Regions from separate parts of the Micromonospora sp. NPDC023869 genome, predicted to be linked through region 1. Evidence: riboswitches for the same ligand, from Rfam matches in the RefSeq annotation. Region 1 holds a riboswitch; the other holds the start of a gene.
What was found. Region 1 has a riboswitch for thiamine pyrophosphate ahead of ACZ31C_RS08185 (thiamine phosphate synthase). Riboswitches for the same ligand answer to the same signal wherever they lie in the genome.
Positions count from the first base shown of each region.

Region 2: linked by a shared signal. The riboswitch ahead of ACZ31C_RS31145 (ECF transporter S component) and the one ahead of ACZ31C_RS08185 (thiamine phosphate synthase) in region 1 are both predicted to bind thiamine pyrophosphate.

Region 1 is NZ_JBVHKD010000002.1:540,255-550,891, reverse strand. It holds gene ACZ31C_RS08190 (ThuA domain-containing protein) at 1-1,975, opposite strand, end outside; TPP riboswitch at 2,367-2,476, shown strand; gene ACZ31C_RS08185 (thiamine phosphate synthase) at 2,471-3,097, shown strand; gene thiO (glycine oxidase ThiO) at 3,091-4,263, shown strand; gene thiS (sulfur carrier protein ThiS) at 4,278-4,478, shown strand; gene ACZ31C_RS08170 (thiazole synthase) at 4,484-5,302, shown strand; gene ACZ31C_RS08165 (thiamine phosphate synthase) at 5,362-5,997, shown strand; gene thiD (bifunctional hydroxymethylpyrimidine kinase/phosphomethylpyrimidine kinase) at 6,189-6,980, shown strand; gene thiC (phosphomethylpyrimidine synthase ThiC) at 6,996-8,588, shown strand; gene ACZ31C_RS08150 (hypothetical protein) at 8,602-10,637, opposite strand, start outside.
Region 2 is NZ_JBVHKD010000019.1:11,060-21,696, forward strand. It holds gene ACZ31C_RS31115 (acyl-CoA dehydrogenase family protein) at 1-668, opposite strand, end outside; gene ACZ31C_RS31120 (DUF6328 family protein) at 891-1,391, opposite strand; gene ACZ31C_RS31125 (sugar isomerase domain-containing protein) at 1,481-2,230, opposite strand; gene ACZ31C_RS31130 (alpha/beta fold hydrolase) at 2,374-3,204, opposite strand; gene ACZ31C_RS31135 (TIGR03943 family putative permease subunit) at 3,215-4,000, opposite strand; gene ACZ31C_RS31140 (permease) at 3,997-5,067, opposite strand; TPP riboswitch at 5,267-5,372, shown strand; gene ACZ31C_RS31145 (ECF transporter S component) at 5,443-6,033, shown strand; gene ACZ31C_RS31150 (ABC transporter ATP-binding protein) at 6,109-7,566, shown strand; gene ACZ31C_RS31155 (energy-coupling factor transporter transmembrane component T family protein) at 7,563-8,363, shown strand; gene ACZ31C_RS31160 (hypothetical protein) at 8,484-8,918, opposite strand; gene gndA (NADP-dependent phosphogluconate dehydrogenase) at 9,313-10,637, shown strand, end outside.

The DNA.
Region 1 (10,637 bases):
TGAGCAACTGGTTGATGTCGACCAGTTCCCGCCCGTCGGCGCTGACCTGCATCGTGTACATCTTGGACTGGTTCCACTCGCCGAGCAGCGCCTTGCCGTCGTAGTACGCCGGCCACTTGCGGTCCGAGTCGAGGTCGGCGTCGTACCGGTAGACCGGGCCGCCCATCGGCGCGCCGCCGCCACCGATCTCCGGGAACCGGGGGTCACCCGCGTAGCCGTAGTCGACGGTGGCCGCGATGGCCGGCGGCAGGTTGGTCAGGCCGGTGTTGTTCGGCGAGTTGTTGACCACGGCGGCGCAGTCGAACTTCGGCCCGCTCGGGCCGGACGGGAACTGGTAGTCGTTGTACGCCTGGTTCCCGCCGTGGCAGTACGGCCAGCCGTAGTTGCCGGCCTCGGCCACGATGTTCCACTCGACCAGACCGGCCGGGCCACGGTTCGGGTTGGCCGAAGCCGCGTCCGGACCGTAGTCGGCGACGTAGAGGGTGTCGGTGGCCGGGTCGATGCCGATCCGGAACGGGTTGCGGAAGCCCATGCCGTAGATCTCCGGCCGGGTCTTCTCGGTGCCCGGCGGGAACAGGTTGCCCTCCGGGATGGTGTACGTCCCGTCGTCCTCCGGGTGGATCCGCAGGACCTTGCCGCGCAGGTCGTTGGTGTTGCCGGAGGTGCGCTGCGCGTCGTAGTCGGCACGGCCCGGACGCTCGTCGATCGGCGTGTACGCGTCCGACTGGAACGGGTTGGTGTTGTCCCCGGTGGCCAGATAGAGGTTGCCGGCCGAGTCGAACGTCATGGTGCCGCCCGCGTGGCAGCAGGTGTTGCGCTGGGTGTCGACCTGAAGGACGACCTTCTCGGAGGCCGCGTCGATCGCGTCACCGCTCACCGTGAACCGGGACAGCACGTTGCGCGCCACCCCGTCGTTGGGCGCGTAGTAGAGGTAGACCCAGTTGTTGGTGGCGAAGTCCGGGTCGAGGCGGATGCCGATCAACCCATCCTCGTTGCCGGTGAAGACGTCGAGGTCGATGGCGGTGACCGTGTTGCCGGTGTCCGGCTTGACGATCTGCACCCGGCCGTCGCGCTCGATGTAGAAGACCCGGCCGTCCGAGGCCACGTCCAGCTCCATCGGGTTGCTGGTGTTGCTGTCCAGCGTCACCTTCTCGAAGCTGGCGGTCAACGAGGCGCCACAGTCGGCGTCCTGCGCCCCGGCCGCGGTCCGGATGCCGCCGAGCAGGTGGCCGAGGAACTGCGGCTCCGCGTACGACTCGTTGGTGTGGCCGCCACCGGTGTACCAGGCCCGGCCGCCGTCGTAGTCCTGGCACCAGGCGATCGGGTGGTCGTGACCCATCGCGCCGGAGCCGGGGGAGTAGCTGGTCTCGTCCAGCGTGGCCAGCACGTGCACCTTGCCGCGGGGGTTGGTGCGGTAGTTGTACCACTCGTCGAACCGGGACCAGCGATCCGGCAGATCCGCCGTGGACGGGTGGGCCGGGTCCTCCACCTTGACCGTGGCCTGCTGGTTGGCCGGGTGGCTGTTGAAGTACGCCCCGACCAGACCGCCGTACCACTCCCAGTCGTACTCGGTGTCGGAGGCGGCGTGGATGCCGGCGTACCCGCCACCGGCCCGGATGTAGCGCTCGAACGCCGCCTGCTGGTCGGCGTTGAGCACGTCACCGGTGGTGGAGAGCCAGATCACGGCCTGGTATCCGGCGAGGTTCTGGTCGGTGAAGGCAGTGCTGTCCTCGGTGGCGTCGACGGTGAACCCGTGTTCCGCGCCGAGCTGCTGGATGGCGGCGATGCCGACCGGGATCGAGCCGTGCCGGAAGCCTGCGGTCTTGGAGAAGACCAGCACCGAGAACGGGTCTGCGTCGGCCTGCGGGGCCGGTGCCTGGGCGACCGGGACGGTCCGGGCGGGGGCGGCCTGGGTGGCGGGTGCGCCGGCGAGCGTGGTCGCGGCCAGTCCGAGGGTGAGAAGGGTGGCGGTCATGGGCACGCGCATGCGGCGTGGTCGGAACACTCCGGTCTCCTTGGTCCTTGCCGGACAGGGGTCGCGGGGGCCGGCTCGCCGAAGACCGTCCCTGATGGAGCCGCAGCCGGAGGGCCGTGCCAGGGCTTCCGTTGCGGCATTATGTCGAATCGCTGAACAAATTAATTCCGCTGAATCGATCCATGGCAAGGTCTCGATGGATAACGTTTCGGCATCGGTGGGCTGTAATTACCGTTTATATGTACGAAGCACGCGTTCCGTCGATGAAAGGAGGGGTCCCCTGCTAACGCCTGCGGTATAGGAAGGGACCCCTGCTAACACCTGAGGCAGAGCCGTCGTCCCTGCGGGACGCACCTTGGCAGGTCAGCGGATCTGTCGTACGGTGGCCACGCAAGTGACCCACGGGAGCCCGGTCGACCGGGCTGAGAGGGGGGCTGTGAGCCCCCGACCGTCGAACCTGATCCGGGTAATGCCGGCGCAGGGAGGAGAGTTGCCGTGCCGTCCCTGGGACGACTGCATCTGATCACCGACACCCGGCCCGGGCGGGATCCGCTCGCCGTGCTCCGGGCCGTACTCCCGGTGGCGCGTACCGAATTGCTGGTGCAGGTCCGGGTGGAGGACTCCGCGACCGACCGCGAGGCGTACGACCTGACCCGACGGGTGCTCGCCCTCTGCGCGCCGTACGCGGTCGACTGCCTGGTCAACGACCGGCTGCACGTGGCGTTGGCCACCGGTGCGGCCGGTGGCCACGTCGGTGCGGACGACCTGCCGGTCGCGGCGGCGCGGCAGGTGCTCGGCCCGGCCGCCGTGCTGGGCGCCACCGCCCGCGAACCGGCCTCGGCAGCCGAGGCGGTCGGCGCCGGCGCGAGCTACCTGGGCGTCGGACCGTGCCGGGCCACCACCACCAAGGACGGGCTGCCGCCGGCGATCGGCGTCTCCGGGGTACGTGCCGTGGCCGAGGCGGTCACCGTGCCGGTGTACGCCATCGGCGGGGTGACGGCGGCGGACGTGCCCGCGCTGCGCGCCGCCGGGGCGTACGGGGTGGCGGTGGTCGGTGCGCTCTCCACCGCCGTCGATCCCGCGCGCGTCGCGGGCGAGCTGATCGGGGCGTTGACGTGTTAGCAGGGGGCCCTTCCTATACCGGAGGCGTTAACAGGGGGCCCTTCCTTCCACCGGACGTGGCGGTGGTCGGTGGGGGACCGATCGGGCTGGCGATCGCCTGGCGGTGTGCGGCGCGCGGATTGCGGGTGGTGGTGCACGATCCCGCGCCGGGCTCGGGCGCCTCGCACGTCGCCGCCGGGATGCTCGCGCCGGTGGCCGAGGCGTACTTCGGCGAGCACGAGCTGACCGCCCTGCTCACCGAGTCGGCCGCCCGCTGGCCGGCGTTCGCCGCCGAGCTGACCGAGGCGACCGGCGTCGACATCGGCTACCGCACCGAGGGCACGCTGATGGTCGGGCTGACCGCAGACGACCTCGCCGAGGCGCGTCGACTCTGGGCGTACCAGCAGGGACTGGGGTTGCCGGTGACGCCGCTGCGACCCTCGCAGCTGCGCGACCGCGAGCCGGCGCTCGCCGTCCGGGTCCGTGGTGGGGCGCTCGCCGCCACCGATCACCAGGTCGACCCGCGCCGACTGGTGCCGGCGCTGCGACTCGCCGCCGAGCGGGCCGGTGCGACGGTGGTCCCGGAGCCGGTGCGGACACCGGCCGACGTCCGCGCCGGGGTGACGGTGGTCGCCGCCGGCTGCGGCTCGGCCGCGCTCACCGGGTTGCCGGTCCGCCCGGTGAAGGGCCAGGTGCTGCGGCTGCGCGCGCCCGACGGCGGTCCGCCGGGCTTCCGGCACGTCATCCGGGGGTACGCCGACGGCGAGCACGTCTATCTGGTGCCCCGCGCCGACGGCGAGGTGGTGGTCGGGGCGACCGTCGAGGAGCGCTCCGACCTGGCGGTCGGTGCCGGTGCGGTGCTGCGGCTGCTGCGTGCCGCGACCGACCTGCTGCCGGAGCTGGCCGAGTACGACCTGGTGGAGGCGATCGCCGGGCTGCGCCCCGGCACCCCGGACAACGCCCCGATCCTGGGTCCGTTGCCGGGCCGGCCGGACGTGCTGGTCGCCACCGGTCACCACCGGCACGGCATCGTGCTCACCCCGGTGACCGCCGACCTGATCGCCGACCTGGTGACCGGTGGTTCCCCCGACGCGATCGGCAGCCCGTTCCGCCCCGAACGCTTCGTCGCCGCCGGATCGGGCGAGGGCTTCGGCGCGTCCGGCGACGCCACCCGACCCACGCAGTGAACGGAGGAGTCCTGATGGAGTTGACGGTGAACGGTGTCGGGCGCAGCGTGCCGGACGAGGTCACGGTCGCCGAGCTGGTCCGGGACGTGACCCCGCAGCAGCGCGGCGTGGCGGTGGCGGTCAACGGCGAGGTGGTGCCGCGTACCGACTGGCCGGCGACGGTGCTGCGGGGCGGCGACCGGGTCGAGGTGCTCAGCGCCGCCCAGGGCGGGTGAGCGGGATGGACCGCACACCGTCGATCGACGGGTACGAGACGGACTCCGGGACGAAGGGCTTCGAGCTGGGCGGCGTCCGGTTCGGTTCCCGGCTGGTCCTCGGCACCGGCGGAGCCGCCAACCTGCACGTGTTGGAGCAGGCCATCCGCGCCTCCGGCACCGAGCTGGTCACGCTGGCGTTGCGCCGGGTGGACACCGTGGCGGTCGGCTCGGGTGGCCTGCTCGACCTGCTGGACCGCTGTGGCGTACGTCTGCTGCCGAACACGGCCGGCTGCTACACCGCCGGTGAGGCGGTGAAGGTGGCCCGGCTGGCCCGGGACGCGTTCGACACCGACTGGGTCAAACTGGAGGTGATCGGCGACGAGCGCACGCTGCTGCCCGACGGGGTGGAGTTGCTGCGCGCCGCCGAGGAACTGGTCGACGACGGGTTCACCGTGCTGCCGTACACGTCGGACGATCCGGTGCTGGCCCGGCGGCTGGCCGACGTGGGCTGCGCGGCGGTGATGCCTGCCGGCGCGCCGATCGGTTCCGGGCTGGGCGTCAACAACCCGCACCACATCCGGTTGATCCGTCAGGACGTGACGGTCCCGGTGATCCTGGACGCGGGCATCGGCACCGCCTCGGACGCGGCCCTTGCCATGGAGCTGGGCTGCGACGCGGTCCTGCTGGCCAGCGCCGTCACCCGGGCCGCGGACCCGGTGGCGATGGCCACCGCGATGCGGTACGCGATCGAGGCGGGCCGCCTCGCGTACGGCGCGGGACGAATTCCGCGTCGCTTCCACGCGCTCGCCTCCACCCCCGACGACGGTCGACCCGACCTGTGACCCGCCACCTCGCCGATCGTGGTGCGAAACCGACCCTCCAGAAGCCGTTTCGCACCAAGATCCAGCCGGTCTCGGGTGTAGTGCTGCTGACGGATCGCCGGGCGGTGCGGGGGGACCTGTGCGATGTGGTGGCGCAGGCGGTCGCCGGGGGAGTGCGGTGCGTGGTGCTGCGCGAGAAGGACCTGCCGCGTGCCGAGCGCCTGGTGCTCGCCGCCGAGCTGCGACCGATCCTGGCCGAGGCGGGCGGCACCCTGATCGTCGCCGGCCCCGACCCGCTCCTGCCCGAGACCGAGCCCGCCCCACGGATCCCCAGCACCTTCGGCGGGGCATTCGTCGCGCTCCACCTTCCGGCCGCCGGTCCGTACCCGCCACCCGTCGCCGACCTGGTCGGCCGCTCCTGCCACGACGAGGCGGAGCTGGACCGACTCACCACCGAGGACTACGTGACCCTGTCACCGGTCTTCCCCACCCGTAGCAAACCCGGCTACGGCCCACCGCTGGGCCCCGACGGTCTGGCCGCCCTGGCGAGTCGCAGCCCGGTGCCCGTTATCGCTCTCGGCGGCATCGAGACTCCCGCCCAGGTCCGCGCCTGCCTGGAGGCCGGTGCCAGCGGCGTGGCCGTACAGGGCGCCATCATGCGCGCCCGAGACCCCCGGCAGGTCGCCACCACCCTCACCACCCCGGCCCAGCGATGACCCCCACCCCGCCAGCCTCTCCCAAGGCAGGACACCCGAAGCCGCCACCGATCCGTCTCGACGGGCGACGACCCCGACGGGGCTGCGGCCGACCGTGCCCACGCAGGGATCAAGCCTGACCGCCCGGAGTGGGCACGGTCGGCCGCAGCCCCAAACCGCAACCAGAGCAAGAACAAGCCAAGAGGAGACACGTGAGAACCCCAACGACCGTCCTCACCGTCGCCGGTTCGGACTCCGGTGCCGGTGCCGGCATCCAGGCCGACCTCAAGGTCTTCGCCGCGCTCGGCGCGTACGGCACGAGTGTGCTCACCGCCGTGACCGCGCAGAACACCCGGGGCGTGGACGCGGTGCTGCCGTTGCCGCCGCAGACGGTCAGCGACCAGTTGGACAGCGTGTTGTCCGACTTCACGGTGCGCGCGGTCAAGACCGGGATGCTCGGTACGCCGGCCGTGGCGGGTGCGATCGCCGAGGCGGCGGAGGCCGGTCGACTGCCGCAGCTCGTGGTCGATCCGGTGCTGGTGGCCACCAGTGGACACCGGCTCGGGGTGGTGGAGGCGGTGGAGCGGCTGCTCCCGTACGCCCGGGTGGCGACGCCGAACAGCGCGGAGGCCGCCGCCCTCACCGGGGCGCCGGTGACCGGCGTGGCGGAGATGACGGCGGCGGCGCGGGCGCTGGCGGCGGGCGGTGCCGAGTGGGTGATCGTGACCGGCGGTGACGTGGACACCGGCGACGAGGCGGTGGACGTGCTGCACGGTCCGGACGGCACGACGGTGCTGCGGGCCCCCCGGGTGCCGACCCGGCACACCCACGGCACCGGTTGTTCGTTCTCGGCGGCGACCGCCGTGCGGCTGGCACTGGGCGATCCGGTGCCGGTGGCGGTCGCCGCCGCCAAGGAGTACGTGACCCGCGCGCTGGCCGGTGCGCGGGACTGGGAGTTGGGCGCGGGACGCGGCCCGATGGACCACTTCGGCTGGTCCGCTTAGGCGAGGGAGGCTGTCATGCAGGCACGTCGCAAGGTCTATGTCGAGGGTTCGCGACCGGACGTCCGGGTGCCGTTCGCGGAGGTCGAGCTGACCGGGGACAACCCGCCGGTCCGGTTGTACGACACCGCCGGGCCGGGTTCGGACCCGGAGGTCGGCCTGCCGCCGCTGCGGGGGCCGTGGATCGCCGAGCGGGGCGACGTGGCCCCGGTACGCGGTGCCGGTACCCCGTTGGGCGGGGCGGACGGCAAACGGCCGACGCAGCTCGCGTACGCGCGGGCCGGGATCGTCACGCCCGAGATGGAGTTCGTGGCGATCCGGGAGGGGATGACGCCGGATTTCGTCCGGGACGAGATCGCGGCCGGTCGGGCGGTGCTGCCGCTGAACATCAACCACCCGGAGTGCGAGCCGGCGATCATCGGCAAGGCGTTCCTGGTCAAGGTCAACGCCAATATCGGCACCTCGGCGGTGACCTCCTCGGTGGCCGAGGAGGTGGAGAAGCTGACCTGGGCCACCCGGTGGGGCGCGGACACCGTGATGGACTTGTCCACCGGCAAGCGGATCCACGAGACCCGCGAGTCGATCGTGCGCAACTCGCCGGTGCCGATCGGTACGGTGCCGATCTACCAGGCGTTGGAGAAGGTCGGCGGCGACCCGGTGAAGCTGACCTGGGAGGTGTTCCGGGACACCGTGATCGAGCAGGCCGAGCAGGGCGTGGACTACATGACGGTGCACGCCGGGGTGCTGCTGCCGTACGTGCCGCTGGCGGTCGACCGGGTGACCGGCATCGTGTCGCGGGGCGGTTCGATCATGGCGGCCTGGTGCCTGGCGCACCACGAGGAGAACTTCCTCTACACGAACTTCCGGGAACTGTGCGAGATCCTGGCCCGCTACGACGTGACGTTCTCGCTCGGTGACGGGCTGCGCCCCGGTTCGATCGCGGACGCCAACGACGAGGCCCAGTTCGCCGAGCTGCGGACGTTGGGCGAGCTGACCCGGATCGCCTGGGAGTACGACGTGCAGGTGATGATCGAGGGTCCGGGCCACGTGCCGATGCACAAGATCAAGGAGAACGTGGACCTACAGCAGGAGTGGTGCCACGAGGCGCCGTTCTACACGCTCGGTCCACTGACCACCGACATCGCGCCCGCGTACGACCACATCACCTCGGCCATCGGCGCGGCGATGATCGGCATGTTCGGCACCGCGATGCTCTGCTACGTCACGCCCAAGGAGCACCTGGGGCTGCCGGATCGCGACGACGTCAAGGCGGGGGTCATCGCGTACAAGATCGCGGCGCACGCGGCGGACCTGGCCAAGGGGCACCCGGGCGCGCAGGCCTGGGACGACGCGCTCTCCAAGGCGCGGTTCGAGTTCCGATGGGAGGACCAGTTCAACCTCTCGCTGGACCCGGAGACGGCGCGGTCGTACCACGACGCCACGCTGCCCGCCGAGCCGGCGAAGACCGCGCACTTCTGTTCGATGTGCGGGCCGAAGTTCTGCTCCATGAAGATCAGTCAGGACCTCAAGGAGTACGCCGCCCAGGGGATGCAGGACAAGTCCGAGGAGTTCCTCGCCTCCGGCGGGCGGGTCTACCTGCCGTTGGCCTGACAGTCGCGGCTGGTTACTCCCGATGGTGCCGGCCGGTCGGCCGCAGCCGTCGGCGGGTCTCTTTCGGGAGCGGCTCGTCGTCGGACGACGGGCGGCCGAGTCCGGCCACCCAGTCCACGTACTCCTCGTCCTGCTCGGCCAGCGGTTCCTCCTGCTCCGCGGGGTCGGTCTCTGCGGGGCGGGGCCGGCTGCGCCGGAACAGGCCCCGCCGGCCCTTCTCACGGTCGTGCTTCTGCGGGGCCGGCTCGGCGCGCGGGGTCGGCGGTTTGGTGAACGCGGCCGTCAGGTCGCGGGCGGCCGCCGCCGGGTCGGTGGAGACAGCCGGTGCCGAGCTGGCGAAGGCCGCCGAGACGTCCCGGGCGGCGGTCGCCGGGTCGGGGCCGGCGCTCGACTCGACCCGGTCGGTGTCGCCATCCGCATCCGACGGTCCGGCGGTGCCCGGCCCGCTCGGTGACGCGGCCTCGTTCGCCGGGTCGGGGCGGCGGGCCGGCGCGAAGGCGTTCCAGGTCTCCGTCGTGTTCAGGTCGGGCATCGGGAGGCGGTGCCGGGGCCAGGGCGCGCTCTCCGGCCCTTCGACCGGACGGGCGGCCGGTGTCACGGCGCTGCCCGGTAGACCGCCGCTGCCCGGCGCGTCGGCGTGGACAGTCGGACCAGGATCGGTTCCCGGGGGTACGGGCGTGGCGTCGGCGGCATCCGTACCACCGGCCTGGCTGGGTACCGAGGTCCGGTCCGTGTGCTCGGTCGGGCTCGGAGCGTCGAACGGGCTCGGCGACCGGGTCTGGTCGCCGTCCCGGGTCGCGGGCACGGCTCGGTTCGGTGCCTGGGCCAGGGGGCGCGGTGTGCGGGTACGTCGGGGCGCCCGGTCCATCGTGCCCGTAGCCGGGGTGAGGTCACCGCCGTCGCCTACCGGGTCGGGTCCGGTCGCACCGCTCGCCGCCGGGTCCGTCGCCTGCACCGCAAGGGCCGGCGTCCCGACGACGGCGGAACTGACAGTGTCGGCGCGGACACCGTCGGGGCGGACAGTGTCGGGGCCGCCGACGCTGGACCCGCTACCGATTGGTCCGGCGGTGGTGGGTCCGGCGGCGGTGGGTCCGACGGAGGAGGTGGGGCCGGCGGTGGTGGCCGTGTCGAGATCAGAGGGCGTGGCCGCGTCGTGGTCGGCGGTGTCTGCGGCGCTGGTGGCGGAGTCGGAGTCAGCGGCGGGGGAGGTGCCGGACGCGGTCTCGACGGAGGCGGGTTCGGCCGCGGTGGGACCGGCGTCGATGTCCGACTCGTCCGGTCCGCTGACGCCGGTGGTCGACGGGGCGCCGATGGTCGACGGGGCGCCGGTGGGCGAGTCCTCGGATGCCGCGAGGGAAGCGGTGCCGTCGACGGCCGGTGCGACGTCACCGTCGATGGTCGGGCCGATGGCGAGGGGAAGTCCGGGTCCCGGCGCGGTCTCGGATGCCGGGGCGATCGGCAGGCTGCCCGGCGCGGCGGGCACCGGGGGAGCCGGCTCACCGGGCCAGTGCCAGTGGGGTGGCGACGTGTCGCCGGTGACGGGCAGGTCGGGCCTGGTGTGCGTACCGCCGGGCGGGTCGGCCACCACGACGGCACCGGCGGCTTCCTCCGTGCCGGCACCTGTGCCGGCTGGGCGGTCGGCCTGCGTCGGCAGGGTGGGGGAGGCCGGCAGGGGCTGGAGGATCGCGGTCGGTTCGATGGCGGTCCCGGCGGTGTCGCGGTCGAGGACGGCGAGAGGGAGCAGCGCGGCGGCGGCCGACCCGAGGGCACCGACCGCGACCGCGATCAGGGCGCCGTAGTAGGGCGCGAGCTGGTACCGGTCGCTCGCGTCACCGGGCCCGGCGGCCAGGTAGGCGAACGCCACCAGGATCGGCCCGGCCACCCCGCTCGGTCCGCTGATCAGCGGCGGCTGGCCGCGCCACCGGGCCAGGGCACCGGTCGCGGCACCGGCCAGCAGGCTGAGTAGCGGCAGGAGGAGCAGGGCCAGGCGCTGCGCCGCGTCGGTGGAGAGCCAGCTCGGTTCCAGCACGCCGAGGCGTACCGGGGTCA
Region 2 (10,637 bases), on a different contig from region 1:
GTCCTGGGCACCCGGGCCATCACCACGAGTTGGGTAGCCACGGTGCCGTTGGTGGCCCACAGCTTCACGCCGTTGATCCGGTAGCCGGTGCCGTCCGGGGTCGGCTCGGCGGTGGTGCCCAGCCGGGCCGGGTCGGAGCCGACGTCCGGCTCGGTGAGCAGGAACGCGGAGACCTCGCCGGCCGCCAGTCGGGGCAGGAAGCGCTGTCTCTGCTCGTCGGTGCCGAACATCTTCAACGGTTGCGGCACACCGATCGACTGGTGTGCCGAGAGCAGCGCGCCGATCGCCGGGCTGACCGAGCCGGCCAGCATCAACGCCCGGCAGTAGTGCAGGTTGCTCAGCCCGAGTCCGCCGTACTCCCGACCGATCTTCATGCCGAACGCGCCGAGTCCGGCCAGGCCCTGGAACACCTCGTCGGGGATGCGGGCGTCGCGCTCGATGGCGGCGCCGTCCACCTCGGAGGCGACGTACGCGCGCAGCCGGGCGAGGAACTCACCGGCGCGTTCGTCCTCTGCCGGGTCCGGCCGGGGCCAGGGGTCGATCAGGTCGAGCCGGAGTCGGCCCAGGAAGAGTTCCTTCCCGAAGCTCGGTCGGTCCCAGGTGTCCTGTCGGGCCGCCTCGGCGACCTGGCGGGCCTCCTTCTCGGACACCTGCTTCTCGGACGACACGCGACCCGCCGCACCGGGCGGCGGGTCGGTGTCCTGGTGGTCGTTGGCGGGTGGACGGTGGTTCTCGGCGATGGCCACGGCAACCCCCGGGAGCTGGATCCGGCATTCGGACTGTTCCGCCTGCTCGGCAGGCTACCCAGGTGGTGTTACCCAGCGGTAGTCACGGTTATCCATCGCCGGACCGGCCCCTCGCGGAGCCGGATCCCGCCCCGACCCGACCGTTCAGCCCGGGGAGAGCCCGCTCGGGTCGTCCTCGTCGTCGATGTCGTCGTCACCCCAGTTGCGGCGGCTGAACGGCAGGATCATCCAGAACGTGAGGAACCACAGGCCGGTGACCGCACTGAGCAGGAAGGCGATCGGCCGGGCGAGCACGAAGTCGGTGATCAGCAGTACCGAGCTGACCATCGCGACCAACATGAAGGCGAGACCGGCGCTGGCCATCTTGTGGGCGAACTGCACCAGCTCCGGCTTGCGGCCCTGGCGGAACAGCGCCCGGTGGAACGCCACCGGCGAGATGATCATCGCGGTGGCGCCGGCCGCCGCGATCAGCGCGACGACGTAGACGTCGCGCTGGAATTCTGTGGTACGCGTGAAGCCGTTACTGAACGGCAGGGTGAGCAGGAAGGCGAAGAGGATCTGTACGCCGGTCTGCGCGACCCGCAACTCCTGAAGCAGGTCAGCGAAGTTCCGCTGCCACCGCTGCTTCTCGGTCTCCTTGGACACCGCGAACCTCCGAGGGAACACGCTCCACCCGGTCGGAACCCCCGACCGGCGGAACGCAGATGCCCCGCCGTGCACCACCCGAAACCGACTCAGGAACCGCGCCGGATCCGCCCTGCGTAACGGGCCTCCAGCGCGTCGTTGTGCGCGTCGCCACCGGCGATGTTGGCCGACAGGTAGACCGGCGGCTGCTCGTCGGCGGCCAACAGCCGGGCCACCACCTCGACCACGATCTGCTGGGCCAGCAACGCCGCCGTGATCGAGGAGACCGCGCCCACCGCGCCGCCGGACGGCAGCGGCAGGGTCGCGTCCCCGTACGGGGCACCGTTGTCCAGCACCACGTCGGCGAAGTCGGCGAGCTTGCGCCCGGACGGGTGGCGGGACTCCATCCGGGCCGAGTGCGCGGCGGAGGTGATCGCCACCAGCGGATGGCCCCGCGCGACGACCAGCGAGGCGAACTCCACCATCGCCCCGTTCACGCCCGAGTTCGAGGCGAGCACGAAGACGTCACGCGGGCCGGTCGGGGCGAGGTCGTAGAGCCGGTGCGCGACCGACGGGTCCCGCTCCAGTTTCGGGCCCAGCACGTCGGCCGGCTCCCCACCGTGCAGCACCAGGTCCCGCAGCGCGATCCGGTTAGTCGGCACCAACCCGCCGGCCCGGCCGGCGATCTCCATCGCCAGGGCCTCCGAGTGACCGGTGCCGAAGGCGTGCACCACCCCGTCGGCGCGGATCGCCTCGGCGATCAGGTCGGCCGCCCGGCCCACCTGCTCCCGCTGGCTGGCCGCCACCCGGGTCATCGTCGCGGTCACCTCGGCCAGGTAGCCCTCGGCACTCACCGTCATGCTCTCTCCCGCCTCCCTCGGATCGCCGCCGCCGACGACCCCACCCAGCTTCCCGCACGGCCCAGTCGTCTTGCCGGTCGGTCCGGACGCTCTCAGACCGACGAGGCGCTTCCGCTGCGACCGCGGCAGGTGGGCGTCGGCGCTCAGGCGGTCGGGCGGGCGCGGGACAGGATCGCCTCGGCCAGCGGCGTCGGCGCCTCGTCCGGGATCCAGTGGCTGACGCCGGACAACTCGACGAGGCGGTAGTCGCCGCTCACGTGTGCGGCGCAGGCTTGCGCAGCGGTCCGTCCGATGGCGACGTCGCGGTCGCTCCAGACGAAGGTGGTCGGCACCGACACCGGGCCGACCGCCGCCAGCTCGGCGCGGGACATCGCCCGGTACCAGTTCAGCGCCGCGGTGAGCGCGCCCGGCTCGCGCAGCGGATCGGCGTACGCGGCGACCCGGGCGTCGTCGCCGACGTCGCGCAACAGCCGCCGCAACCCGAGCGCGTCGAGGGCCAGCAGCGTCTTCTCCGCTATGCCCGCCTTCCGGAACAGCAGCATGTACGCCGAGCGCGCCTTCTGCTGCGGGTCGTTGGCCAGCGCGTGCGCCATGGCGGCCGGGTGCGGCACGGAGACCGCGGTGAGCGTACGCACCCGGTCGGGGTGGCCGGCGGCGAGCGCCCAGGCGACGATGGCACCCCAGTCGTGGCCGACCACGTGCGCCCGCGTCACGCCGAGCGCGTCGAGCACCGCCACCGCGTCGGCGACCAACTCCCCCAGCCGGTACGCCGCCACCTCGCTCGGCCGCGCCTGCGGCGAGTAGCCCCGCTGGTCCAGCGCGTACGTGCGCAGGCCCGCCCCGTGCAGGACGGGCGCCACCGCGTCCCACTCGCCGGAGTGTTGGGGGAAGCCGTGCAGCAGCAGCACCGGCTCACCCGACTCGGGGCCACCGGGGTGGATCTCGAACCGCAGACCTCGGGCGTCGACGTGCATGCCCGGAACGCTACTCGTACTGGCGCTTGGGCACCGGCACCTGCCGCCACGACTCGATCTCCAGGTACGGGATCTCGGCGTCGTTGACCGGGTCCCGACCGATCCGGTCGCTGTACCGGCCGACCACCTCGACCCAACTGTCGTTGGGCAGCCCGACCGGCACGTCACCGGTGAGCCCGAGTTTGATCGGCCGCCCGTCGGCGGCGCAGCAGGAGAGCACCATCCGGGCCAGGATCGGCTCACCACCGGCACCGGTGGCCAGGAACCCGGTGAGGACCACCCGCCGGTCGCCGATCGAGGCGCCCCGGTCGAACAGCGCCCGGGAGGCGTAGTCGAGCACGCTCACCTGCACCGGATCGCCCTCGGGCAGCGGCGGGTAGTCGGACTCCCGAGGGGCGTTCAGCGCGGTGCCGGCCTGCCCCGCCGCGTACGACCCGAGGGCCGGCGGGGCCACCAGCAGCAGTCCGAGCACGGGCAGGATGAGCAGCCAACCGATCCGGGGTTCATGGTGGCCGTGTCCGTGACCGTCGTGGTCGTCGTGGTCGACCGTCAGCGGGGCGCCACCGCTCGCCGGGCCGGTGGACCCGCCGCCGGTCGGGGCCGTCGCACGGGGCGCGGAGGGCCGCAGTTCGTACCAGAGGGTCATCACCGCGGCGACCACCAGCAGCAGACCGGCGGCGATCAGGAAGGGACGCAGGCCCTCCTTGACGTAACGCAGATAGAGGTCGGTGACGCTGGCCCGGATCACCGCCCCACCGAGCAGCAGCAGGATCACCGCTTGTGCCTGTCGGTTCACAGCAGCACCATCCCGACTCCGGTGGCCACCAGCAGGGCGACCGCGAACGTGGCCGGCGCGAACCGGAAGGCGAACCGCCGGCCGAAGACACCGGCCTGCATCGAGATCAGCTTGAGGTCGACCATCGGCCCCACCACCAGGAAGACCAGTCGGGACGTGAGGGAGAACTGCGACAGCGAGGCCGCGACGAAGGCGTCCGCCTCGGAACAGAGCGAGAGCAGCACGGCGAGCAGTGCCAGCGCCAGGATCGACAGCCAGGCGTTGTCGGCCAGGGTCTGGAGCCAGCGCTCCGGCACCAGCACGTTGATGCTGGCGGCGGCCATCGCACCGAGCACCAGGAAGCCACCGGCGTGGGTGACGTCGTGCCGGACGGCGGCCCAGAAGGCCCGGCTCCGCCGGGGGTCGTCCAGCTCCGGGCGGCGCGGCATCTTGATCCACTCGGTCCGACCGAGTCGCAGCCAGAGCCAACCCATGATCATTGCCACGACCAGACTGGCGACCCCCCGGGCGAGGACCATCTCGGGGTTGTTGGGGAAGGCGACGGCGGTGGCGACCAGCACGATCGGGTTGACCGCCGGTGCGGCCAGCAGGAACGCCAGCGCCGCCGCCGGGGTGACGCCCCGACGGATCAGCGACCCCGCGATCGGCACCGATCCGCACTCGCAGCCCGGCAGCACCACCCCGGCCGCGCTGGCCGCCGGCACCGCAAGCGCCGGGTGCCGGGGCAGTGCCTTGGCCCAGAACGACCGGGGTACGAAGACCGCGATCACGGCGGAGAGCAGGATGCCGAAGACCAGGAACGGCACCGCCTGCACCATGATCGAGACGAACACCGTGGTCCACGTCTGGATGCGGGGATCATCCAGCGCTCCGGCCAGCGGATCACGAAAGATGATCAGCAGGACCAGCAGGCCCGCCAGGATCTCCACCGAGCCGATCCGGTCACCGAGCCAGCGCCGGGGCGGCTCGCCGCCGCCCGGTCGGGCCGGTCGTTCCTCGGTGGCCACGCCCGTTGGACGGCCCTCCGGTTCACCGGCCGGCGCGGCATGGTCCGTGTCTGTGCTCACCCTGTCGCCTCTCGGCCAAGTGGATCGGCGGCCTGAGATTACCGTCCGGAGCCGATGACGTCGATGGATGTCACGAAACCGGGCGGGTTCCGGCGCGCGCCGACCACCGCCGGAACGCCCGTCGTCGGCACCCGGCATGACCTGCGTAGATCACATTGTCCGTCGATCTTCGGAGGTGTTAGCGTCGGCGGGACAACACCACCTCCGACAGGGGAGCGCACAGCGCTGAGAGTGCGGGTCCGCCCGCAGACCCTCCGTACCTGATCTGGGTAATGCCAGCGCAGGGAGTTCGGTCCACCTCCAGCCCGCCACGGCCCGGCCACGCCGGACGCGGCGGTGCGTCTTGCCTGGTTCGACACTGGACTGGGAGCACTCATGAGCCAACCGACCACCACTCGATGGCGCACCGTCGACATCGTCGTGGCCGCGGTGATCGCCGTCGGCTTCGGTGTCATCTTCTGGGCCTGGGGCCTGCTCTGGCGGGCGGTCGACCCGGCCTTCGCCTTCTTCCCGGCCAGCCAGGCCGTCATGTACGGCGTCTGGCTGGTGCCGGCGGTGCTCGGCGGGTTGATCATCCGTAAGCCGGGTGCCGCGCTGTTCTGCGAGGCGGTCGCGGCGACCGTCTCCGCGCTGCTGGGCTCCGAGTGGGGCGGCATCACCATCGTCCAGGGCCTGATCCAGGGCCTCGGCGCGGAACTGGCCTTCGCCGCGTTCCGGTACCGCTCGTTCCGGCTCCCCACCGCGCTGCTCGCCGGTGCGCTGACCGGTCTCGGCGCCGCCCTGTTCGACTTCTTCGCCTGGAACGCCGCGTACGAGCTGGGCACCTACCGCATCCCGTACGCCCTGCTCACCGTGCTCAGCGCCACCGTGGTCGCCGGTGCCGGCGGCTACGCGCTCACCAAGGCGCTCGCCGGCACCGGCGTCCTGGACCGCTTCCCCGCCGGCCGCGAACGGAACCTGGTCTGACCTCGCCCGGTGGAGCCGGTCCGGCCGGCTCCACCGGGCCACCGACGGGTCGGGAACGAGGAGCGGGGGTAGCAGGTGGGCGAGGTGCGGCTGCGCGGCTTCGGCTGGCGCCACGCCGGGCGGCGCGCCTGGGCGGTACGCGGCGTGGACCTGCGGGTACGCCGAGGCGAACGGGTACTGCTGCTCGGGCCCTCCGGCGCCGGCAAGAGCACCCTGCTCGCCGCGCTGGCCGGGCTGCTGCCGGAGGACTCCGGTGAGCAGGAGGGCACCATCGAGATCGACGGCCGCCCACCGGCCGAGACCCGCGAGCGGGTCGGCATCGTCTTCCAGGATCCGCAGTCCCAGCTCGTCATGGCCCGCAGCGGCGACGACGTCGCGTTCGGGCTGGAGAACCGGGGCGTACCCGCCGGGCAGATCTGGCCCCGGGTGGACGAGGCGCTGCGTCGGGTCGGCTTCCCGTACCCCCGGGACCGCCCCACCGCGGCGCTCTCCGGCGGCGAACAGCAGCGGCTCGCCCTGGCCGGAGTGCTCGCGCTCCGCCCAGACCTGCTGCTGCTCGACGAGCCCACCGCCAACCTCGACCCGGCCGGGGCCGACCTGGTCCGCGCCGCAGTGGGCCGCGCGGTCGACGACGACACCACCCTGATCCTGGTCGAGCACCGGGTGGCCGACGCCCTGCCGCTGGTCGACCGGGTGGTGGTGCTCGACGCCGGTGGCGGCATCCGCGTCGACGGCCCGCCGGAGAGCGTCTTCGCCACGCACGGCGACGCCCTCGCCGCCGACGGCGTCTGGGTGCCCGGCCGCCGGATCCCGACCCGCCGGGCCACCACCAGCCCCGGCGAGGTGTTGCTCACCGCCGACCGGCTCGGCCAACCACCCCGGCTGGCCGCCACCGACCTGGCGGTACGCGCCGGTGCGGCACTCGCCGTGCTCGGCCCCAACGGCGCCGGCAAGTCCACCCTCGCGGTGCTGCTCGGCGGGCTACTCAAGCCGGGCATCGGGCGGCTGGTGGCCGGCGTCGACCTGGCCGGCGCCGACGCCCGCACACCACCGCACCGGTGGCGGGCACCCGCGCTGGCCCGCCGGATCGGCTCGGTGTTCCAGGACCCGGAGCACCAGTTCGTCACCGGCACCGTCTACGACGAGCTGGCGCTCGGGCCCCGACGTACCGGCGCCACCGAGACGGAGGTACGCCGACGCGTCGACGAGCTGCTGCACCGACTGCGGTTGGACCGGCTGGCCGGCGCGAACCCGTACACCCTCTCCGGTGGCGAGGCGCGGCGGCTGAGCGTGGCGACCGCCCTGGCCACCGCGCCCCGGCTGGTGATCTGCGACGAGCCCACCTTCGGCCAGGACCGGCGCACCTGGCGGGAGCTGGTGGACCTGTTCGCGGAGCTACGCGACGCGGGCCACGCCCTGGTGACGGTCACCCACGACGCCGAGTTCGTCGCCGCGCTCGCCGACCGGACGCTGACGCTGACGCCCGCGCCCGGCGCCCCGTCGTCGGCGTCTTCTCCGGCGGGGTACCGATGATCGACCTGGAACCGGTCGCCCGGCCGGACGCGCCGCTGGCCCGGCGTAATCCGGTGGCCAAGCTGGCGGCGGCGCTGCTGTTCGCGTTTCCGCTGCTGGCGACGCTGGACCCGGTCGCACCGGCGATCGCGATCGCGGTCGAGCTGGCGGTCCTACCGCTGTTCGGCGTGCGCTACCGGGTGCTGTTCCGTCGGGTGTGGCCGTTGCTGGTGGCCGCCGTGGGCGTCCTGGTCACGCTGGTGCTCTTCGCCGCGGACCGCTCGGGCCGGGTACTGCTCGACGCCGGACCGGTCGTGGTCACCTCGACGGTGCTGCTCACCGCGCTCGGCCTGGTGCTGCGCCTGTTCGCGGTGGCCCTGCCCGGCGTGATCGTCTTCGCCACCACCGATCCCACCGACCTGGCCGACGCGCTGGTGCAGAACGCCCGCGCACCGGCCCGCTTCGCGATCGGTGCGCTGGCGGCGTTCCGGCTGCTGCCGCTGCTCGGGCAGGAGTGGCAGATGATCGTCATGGCCCGGCGCGCACGCGGGGTGGAGGCGGGACGCAACCCGGTGGCGAAGCTACGGCTCTTCGTGTCGACCGCGTTCACGCTGCTGGTCGGCGCGATCCGCCGGGGCACCCGGCTGGCGGTCGCGATGGACGCGCGCGGCTTCGACGCCGGGGTACCGCGTACCGCCGCCCGCCGACAACACTTCGGTGCCGCCGACTGGCTGCTGGTCGTCGTCGCAACGGCGTTGGCCGTCGCCGCGTTGGGCGTCAGCGTCGCGCTCGGCACCTTCCGGCCGCTGCTCGGCTGAACCCTACGACCGTGGTGGGTAGATCTGTTGTCGCTGGAACGACAACAGATCTACCCACCTGACGTTCATACGGGACGCACCCGTCGATCAGTCACACCCACGCCGGGTGCAGCGGGCCGGTCAGCTCCGCCGGAAGGCGTACTGCCGAGCCGCACCGGCACGCTGCGGACGGCCGGAGCCATACCCCTTGCCGCGACGGGTCACCGTCGGGCCGGTCGACCGCGCGACTTGCGCTCGCGGCACCTCACGGTCTTCGGAGCGATCCGGCATGGACGGATCAAGCGGATCGCGCAGCGGAGCAAGCCCCGCCGAATCGCGCAGCGGGACAAGCCCGGTCGGGGAGTGCAGCGGGACAAGCCCCGCCGGGGAGTGCAGCGCGGCCAGCGCTGCCGGGGCGTCGAGCCCCGACGGCACGGGCAACCCGCCGGGTTGCGCCGGGAACTCCCGGCCGATCGGCGGAGTGAGCGCGTCGGTCGACGCGTCGAAGTCGGGCGGCGTCACCTCGGACACCCGGGCGGCACCACGGGACTTCTTCGGTTTACGGCTGGCAGGCATCTGAGCCTCCTCGCTCGGCGGTGTCGGCGCGTACGCCACGGCACCGCCGTCGGTGGGGACCGCCGGTCGGCGGTCGGGCGGGATCAGCGGAAGCTCGCTCCGGAGCGGCCACGGAGAACGTCGCGACAACGGCGACGAGGAGGACGCGCGGACACCCGGGAGCGACGGGTCCACGGCCACAGGGGCGGCGGACCGGCTCGATGAAGCGGGTGTCAGTAGCGCATGCCCGCACGCTATCCGGCCGGTACGAGGAACGCATCCGAATTATCGACGCCCCCGGTGGCGTGCGCTACGCGACCACCTGATGACCAGCGGTGGGGGGACGGCGCGGTCCCGGGGCCGGCCGCGATACCGTCGCAGCACTACAGGTAGACGGCGGAAGGTGGCGACGAGGATGGCGGATCGGGCTACGGCGCAGATCGGTGTGACCGGGCTGGCGGTGATGGGCCGCAACCTGGCCCGGAACCTGGCTCGCAACGGGTTCACCGTGGCGTTGCACAACCGCTCGCCGGAACGGACCCGGTCGCTGGTGGCCGAGCACGGCGACGAGGGCACGTTCGTCCCGACGGAGTCCCTGGCGGACTTCGTCGCCGCGCTGGAGCGCCCCCGTGCGGTGATCATCATGGTCAAGGCGGGCGGTCCCACCGACGCGGTGATCGACGAGTTGGTGCCGCTGCTCGAAGAGGGCGACATCATCATCGACTGCGGCAACGCGCACTTCGCCGACACCCGCCGCCGGGAGGAGGCGCTGCGGACCAAGGGTCTGCACTTCGTCGGCACCGGCGTCTCCGGTGGCGAGGAGGGCGCCCTCTGGGGGCCGAGCATCATGCCGGGCGGGTCGGCCGAGTCGTACCGCAAGCTCGGGCCGATCTTCGAGAAGATCGCCGCGCAGGTCGACGGCGAGCCCTGCTGCGAGCACGTGGGGCCGGACGGTGCCGGGCACTTCGTGAAGATGGTCCACAACGGCATCGAGTACGCCGACATGCAGCTCATCGCCGAGGCGTACGACCTGCTGCGGGCTGGTCTGGGCGCGACCCCGTCGGAGCTCGCGGAGATCTTCCGGGAGTGGAACTCCGGTGAGCTGGAGTCCTTCCTGATCGAGATCACCGCCGACGTGCTGGCGCACACCGACGCCGCCACCGGCGAGGCGTTCGTGGACGTGGTGCAGGACCGGGCCGAGCAGAAGGGCACCGGCCGGTGGACCGTCCAGATCGCCCTCGACCTGGGCATCCCGATCACCGGCATCGCCGAGGCGACGTTCGCCCGGTCGCTCTCCGGTCACGTCGACCAGCGCGAGGCCGCGGTGCGGGCGTTCCCGGACTCTGGGGAGAAGTGGCAGGTCGCCGACCGCGAGGCGTTCATCGAGGACGTACGCCGGGCGCTGCTCGCCTCCAAGATCGTGGCGTACGCGCAGGGCTTCGACCAGATCCGGGCCGGCAGCGCCGAGTACGACTGGAACATCGACCTCGGCGGCACGGCGAAGATCTGGCGGGGCGGCTGCATCATCCGGGCCCGCTTCCTGGACCGGATCAAGCAGGCGTACGACGAGCAGCCTGAGCTGCCCACGCTGCTGGTGGCGCCGTGGTTCGCGGACACCGTGCGTGACGGTGTGCCGAGCTGGCGGCGGGTGGTGGCCGAGGCGGCCCGGGTCGGCGTGCCGGCACCCGCGTTCGCCTCGTCGCTGGCCTACTTCGACGCGCTGCGCGCGCAGCGGCTCCC